Regions from separate parts of the Clostridium kluyveri DSM 555 genome, predicted to be linked through region 3. Evidence: riboswitches for the same ligand, from Rfam matches in the RefSeq annotation. Region 3 holds a riboswitch; each other region holds the start of a gene.
The links. A riboswitch is a leader RNA that binds a small molecule or an ion and turns the genes downstream of it on or off. The one in region 3 is predicted to bind glycine.
Positions count from the first base shown of each region.

Region 1: another riboswitch for glycine. It lies ahead of CKL_RS17165 (amino acid permease); the one in region 3 lies ahead of gcvT (glycine cleavage system aminomethyltransferase GcvT).
Region 2: another riboswitch for glycine. It lies ahead of CKL_RS03810 (ACT domain-containing protein); the one in region 3 lies ahead of gcvT (glycine cleavage system aminomethyltransferase GcvT).

Region 1 covers NC_009706.1:3,572,914-3,575,193, reverse strand. The annotation lists gene tyrS (tyrosine--tRNA ligase) at 1-281, opposite strand, end outside; glycine riboswitch at 798-884, shown strand; gene CKL_RS17165 (amino acid permease) at 1,177-2,280, shown strand, end outside.
Region 2 covers NC_009706.1:768,578-770,857, forward strand. The annotation lists gene CKL_RS03805 (PFL family protein) at 1-783, opposite strand, end outside; gene CKL_RS03810 (ACT domain-containing protein) at 802-1,071, opposite strand; glycine riboswitch at 1,208-1,299, opposite strand; gene CKL_RS03815 (quaternary amine ABC transporter ATP-binding protein) at 1,534-2,280, shown strand, end outside.
Region 3 covers NC_009706.1:1,876,202-1,878,481, reverse strand. The annotation lists gene CKL_RS08720 (EAL domain-containing protein) at 1-653, shown strand, start outside; glycine riboswitch at 807-896, shown strand; gene gcvT (glycine cleavage system aminomethyltransferase GcvT) at 1,019-2,107, shown strand; gene gcvH (glycine cleavage system protein GcvH) at 2,120-2,280, shown strand, end outside.

The DNA of each region.
Region 1 (2,280 bases), 1.7 Mb from region 3:
TTACGGCCCTTTGATTTGCCTGATGGGTCACCGATTTTTCCGGTGAAATCACCGATGATAATCACCGCTTCATGCCCTAAGTCCTGCATCTGCTTGATTTTTCGCAGTACAACGGCATGCCCTAGGTGGATATCCGGCGCACTTGGATCCAGTCCCAATTTGATAATCAGGGGCCGATTGTTTTGAATGAATTCCGTCAGCTTGTTTCGTAGTTCATCCTCATCTACCAGTATGCTAACGCCCTTTGCTATAATACGCAGTTGTTCCTCGACAGTTTTCATTTTCATCTCTCCTTGAATATTAAATATTCATTCTAAAGCGAGGCGGTTAATCTGCATTATGTCTTTGGACATGGTATGCAATTTTCAACGCACGATTTTTGAAAGAAAATAGTGAAATCACATCACAAATGTGGTCTACAATTACCGGCACTACTACTTTATGCCTAATTCCTTTTTTTATATTAGTAATTAAAATAATAATGCCAGATTCGCTTATGTTATTTAAACTTACAAATCATGGTAATATTGTCTTTAAATTTTGGTGTACGGTTGTAATCTAAGGACTAAAAGCCCTTATCTAACGATATAGGCTTTTTTTACATTCAAGGTTTTAGAGATGAGGAGGCTATATACACTCAAAAATGAAGAAATCATTGCAATTTTATTAAAAATATATTAATATATAACGGTAAATTGAATATTTCAGATGAAAATAGTGGGAGAGTTATGGCAATAGCCATTCACCGAAGAAGTAAATCTTTCAGGTACCTATTTAATTTAGAGATGACCGCTATTGGATGAATCCTTGGAGAGACTCTTAATGAGCACCGAAGGAGAAAGTCGAAGGGCGAAACTCTCAGGTAAAAGGACAGGGAAAAGGTAGCATGTCTTATAATGGTAATACATAATTGATTACTTCATTCAAAGCTTATCTATTCCCATTTGTATCTCTAATCAAAAAATATTTACATAGCAAAAGGCATCTTTGGGAGATGCCTTTTGCTAAAATGGAGGGATAAAATGGAGCAATTCACAAAGGAACATTATTAGTTTAATCACATTAAGTACTGTATTAGTGATATCATATTTTGTAATGATTTCTTATGACAGTGCTCGTATCAATAATATTTTAAAATGAATTTTAAAACAGCAGTATTAGAAAGGCGGAATATATATGTCAGAAAATGAAAACTTATCACGAGGATTAAAAAATCGGCATGTTCAACTACTTGCAATTGGAGGTGCAATTGGTACCGGATTATTCCTTGGTTCAGGCAGATCAATTCATTTGGCAGGGCCATCTATTTTATTTGCATATACCATAACAGGGGTAGTTTGTTTTCTTATCATGCGTGCTCTTGGGGAATTATTGCTCTCTAATTTAAACTATCATTCTTTTGTAGACTTTGTACAGGAGTATATGGGAAATGGAGCAGCATTTATTACTGGATGGACTTATTGGTTTTGTTGGATCTCACTTGCTATGGCTGATTTAACTGCATCAGGACTTTATATACAATATTGGCTGCCTAATATAGCTCAATGGGTTCCGAGTCTTGTAGTTCTTATAATTTTATTAATTATGAACCTCACTACAGTAAAGTTGTTCGGGGAAATGGAATTCTGGTTTGCTTTAATTAAAATTGTTGCAATTTTAGCACTAATTATAATTGGTACATTTATGATTATTAAAGGATTTTCTACAAATGTTGGCGCATCTAGCTTTACGAATCTTTGGAATCACGGAGGATGGTTTCCAAATGGGACAAGTGGTTTTATTCTTTCCTTTCAAATGGTCGTATTTGCTTTTACAGGAATTGAATTGGTTGGCTTGACAGCGGGTGAAACTGAAAATCCAGAGTATGTCATTCCAAAGGCTATTAACAATATTCCAATTAGAATTATTATTTTTTACATTGGAGCACTTACTGTTATTATGAGTATATACCCTTGGAATTCAATTAATGCAGATAAAAGTCCATTTGTACAGGTATTTGCAGCAGTGGGAATCGCAGCAGCAGCAAGTATTGTAAATTTTGTTGTGTTAACGTCAGCGGCATCTGCTTGCAATAGCGGAATATTTAGTACAAGCCGTATGGTCTATTCTCTTGCTAAAGAAAATAATGCCCCTAATTCAATGAAAAGGTTAACTTCTAATAAAGTACCTTCTAATGCTTTGATGTTTTCAGCAGCTGTTATTTTAATTTCAGTTATTTTAAGCTATATTATGCCAGAAGGAGTATTTGTGCTTATTACAAGTATATCAACATTTTGTTTC
Region 2 (2,280 bases), 1.1 Mb from region 3:
AGCTTCTGCAGCAACTAACTGTCCCATTCTTGTTATTTTAAAAGCAGTCTTTTTTATTGTCTCTGCTACCACATTGAAATTTTCTCCTTTTATTTCTTCAAGGGCACATTTTACAACACCGGGACCACTTACTCCTACGTTTATTATGCAGTCAGCTTCTCCTACTCCATGAAATGCTCCTGCCATGAAAGGATTATCTTCAACGGCATTTGAAAATACTACAAGTTTAGCACATCCTATGCTTTCCTTTTCTCGTGTAAGATAGGCAGTTTGTTTTATTATACGTCCCATATCCCTTACAGCATCCATATTTATTCCTGCTTTTGTAGTAGCTACATTTACAGAAGAACATACTTTTTCAGTAACAGATAGTGCTTCTGGAAGGGATTTAATTAATATCTTGTCGCCTTTAGAATAGCCTTTATGTACAAGACATGAAAAGCCTCCAATGAAATCAATACCCAGTGTTTGGGTTGCCTTATCTAAAATTTTTGCATATTCTATATAATCTGTATCGGAACTTGCCTGTGCAATAAGGGAAATAGGAGTTACAGATATTCTTTTATTTATTATTGGAATACCGTATTCCACTTCGATTTCCTGGGCAGTTTTAACTAGATTTTCAGCGCAGGTAGTTATTTTATCATATATTTTTGTACGTGCTTTTTTACCATCGCTATCTATACAATCTAAAAGGGATATTCCCATGGTTATAGTTCTTATATCTAAATTTTCTCTATGGATCATATTAATTGTTTCTAATATATTTTTAGTATTGATCATTTTATCCAACTCCTCAGTTTAAATTTCATGCATAGAAGTAAATATATCTTCTCGTTGAATTTTGATAACCACATCAATTTTTTTTGCCTTATCTTCAAGAGCAGTTTTTAAATTACTAAAAGTTATGTTCATTTGGGATAGGTCTACAAGCATTACCATGGTAAAGTAATCTTTTATGAGAGTTTGGTTTATGTCTAAGATATTTATATTATTTTCATATAAAACAGAAGTTACATTATAGATAATACCTGTTTTATCCTCGCCAATTACAGTTATGAATGCTTTCATTATTTACATCTCCTTAATAGTTATTGTATTGTTAATAATTTACCCAGAAAAAATAAAATGAGACTAAAAATAAAATTAGTCTCTGGAAAACAGATTTTAAGTGTATGTCTATAAAAGACAGACAGAAACTTAAAACATGAAATCCCCTGTCCTTTTTACCTGAGAGTTTCACCAAAATTTTGGCTTTCCCCTTCGGTGCTCTTAAAGAGTCTCTCCAGAGGTTCGTCCAATAACGGTTTACAAATTACTCCCATTATCTTCATCCGTTCTTATTAAATTGATAAAATGATTATAACACGTTTAAACAGTCAATTCAAATCAATTGTAAATTGACAGAATGTTGACAAAAAGACAAGGTATATGTTAGAATAAAGCGATCTTTAGTTACAACTTTTAAATATATTTAAAGTTGTTAGTTTAGAAGATTTTGATTATCATTCTAAATTGGATAGGGAGAATATTATGTCACAAATAGAAGTAAAAAATGTATATAAGATTTTCGGGAAAAATCCTAAGAGGGTAATTTCACTTTTAGAAAAAGGAATGACAAAAAATGAAATACATAATAAGACAGGAAATTCTGTAGGAGTAAATAATGCTAGTTTTCAAGTAAACGAAGGTGAATTTTTTGTAATTATGGGTCTATCAGGAAGTGGTAAGTCTACTTTAATAAGATGCCTGAATAGATTAATAGATGCGACAAGTGGCATGGTATTAATTGATGGAGAAGACATATTAAAATGCAGTGAAGATAAGCTTCGTGAAATCAGGCGAAAAAAAATAGCCATGGTATTTCAAAATTTCGCTCTTTTTCCCCATAGAACCATATGCAGTAATGTAGAATATGGATTGGAAATACAGGGAATTGACTTAAAAGTGAGGAAAGAGAAGGCATATAAGGCTTTAGAATTGGTGGGATTAAAAGGATATGAGGAAAGTATGCCTGATGAATTGAGCGGAGGTATGAAACAGAGAGTTGGACTTGCTAGAGCTTTAGCAACAGATGCAGGTATACTGTTAATGGATGAAGCATTTAGTGCGTTAGATCCGTTGATACGCAAAGAGATGCAAGAAGAGATGCTGCAGTTGCAATCAAGAATGCATAAAACTGTGATATTTATAACTCATGATTTGGACGAGGCACTGAGATTAGGTGATAGAATTGCCATAATGAAGGACGGAAGTATAGAGCAAATTGGTACATCAGAA
Region 3 (2,280 bases):
TATTTAAATGTATTACAGGCCTTGCCAATAGAATAGGTGCAATAGTTGTGGCAGAGGGGGTGGAAACCCAAATTGAACTTAATTATGTAGTTGAATTTGGTGCCCATTTGGTTCAGGGATATTTTTTTTCAAAGCCTGAATTTATAAATAATAATATGATTAAAAAGGTTAATGATAAGATTGAAAATGCAGTAAATAGTTATAAAGAGCATATGATTTTAAAGGCCAGAAGAGACAGGCTCTATAGGTATAAAATTGACAAGTTTTTAAGTAAGTTTGTTAAAGAACTTAGAGTAAATCCTGTGAATAACTTTGATAATTTAATTTTAGAGTTTATAGACAAATATAAAAATCTAGATATTGAGTGTGCTTATATTCTTGATGAGACTGGAATTCAAATTACCGATACCATTTTTTCCAAAGAAAAAAGTGGTATCCACCCTGATGGTATTGTATTTTCTCCTGCAGTAAAGGGAGAAGATAATTCCCTAAAGAGATACTATTATGAGCTTATGAATTCTAAAATTGACAATTATTTTTCAGAACCCTATATATCCTATGCTACGGGAGAAATTTGTATAACATTATCTAGAATTTTTACGCATAATAATTATAAAAAATACATATTATGTATAGATATTGCTAAAGGTTAAAAATTATATGAATTTCACAATAATTTTATATATTAATTTTTTTATTGCAAATAATGAGGGGTAAAGTTTAAGGAATTAATACAAGTTTTGGTGTTTTTGTTGACACTGTAAAAAGGCTATGCTAATATTTTATTAATAAAAATTAATACTCGAATGATAAATTTAGGAGAGACTGCCAGAAATATGGCGGCACCGAAGGGGAAGCTGCAGTAAACTCTCAGGTAAAAGGACTGAATTTTGACGAAACTCTGGAAAGTAGCAATACACCGAAGAAGCTAAAATCTTTCAGGTATAAAAGACAGAGCGCATAAATAAATAGGTTGTTTATTTATGTGCTTTTTTATTATTGAAAAGGGGATGGAGCAATGGAAAAGAAGACACCACTTTATGAAAAGCATCTAAAATATAAAGGGAAGATGGTTCCTTTTGCAGGCTATCTGCTTCCAGTTCAATATGAAGGGGGAGTAATAGCAGAGCATATGGCAGTACGGAAAGTCTGTGGATTATTTGATGTATCTCATATGGGAGAAATTACTTGCAGAGGAGAAGATGCATTAAAAAATCTTAATCATTTGCTTACCAATAATTTTGAAGGAATGTATGATGGCCAGGCAAGATATAGCCCTATGTGCAATGAAAAAGGCGGCGTAGTGGATGATATGATTGTATATAAAGTAAAGGACAATGATTATTTGATTGTGGTCAATGCCGCAAATAAAGATAAGGATTACAGCTGGATGAAATCTCATGGTGAGGGGAATGTAGTATTTGAGGATATTTCAGAGGATGTGGCGCAAATTGCACTACAGGGACCTTCCTCATTTTCAGTTATAAGCAATGTGGTAAAATCAGATGAAATACCCAAGAAATATTACAGCGGCATATTTAACTGTACTTTAGAAGGGGCAAAGTGCATGATTTCAAAAACAGGATATACCGGAGAAGATGGCTATGAAATATATATGGAATCTGACAAAGCACCTAGGATATGGGAGGCTCTTTTAGAAGCAGGTAAGGAAGAGGGATTGATTCCCTGTGGTTTAGGTGCCAGAGATACACTTAGACTGGAAGCTTCCATGCCTTTGTATGGACATGAGATGAATGATGAAATAACGCCTATAGAAGCGGGTCTTGGCATGTTTATTAAAATGGATAAAAAGGACTTTATAGGTAAGAAAGCCTTAGAGCAGAATCAGCCTATACAAAAAAAGAGGGTAGGATTAAAAGTTACAGGGAGAGGCATTATAAGGGAGAATATGGAGGTTTATTCAGGAGATTATAATATTGGAATTACCACATCTGGAACTCACTGTCCATATATTGGTTATCCTGCAGCTATGGCACTGCTTTCCTCAGATTACAGTAAGCTGGGAACAAAAGTAACAGTAATTGCAAGAAGAAAAAAAATAGAAGCAGAGGTAGTAGAGCTGCCATTTTATAAAAAAAGTAAATAGGAGGAATAAAACATGAATTTTCCAAAGGAACTTATGTACACTGAATCGCATGAATGGGTAAAAATAGAAGGAGATAAGGCTTTGGTGGGACTAACTGATTATGCTCAAAGTGAACTTGGGGATCTGGTATTTGTAAATCTTCCAGAGGAAGGTGATGAAGTTACCGCAGGGGA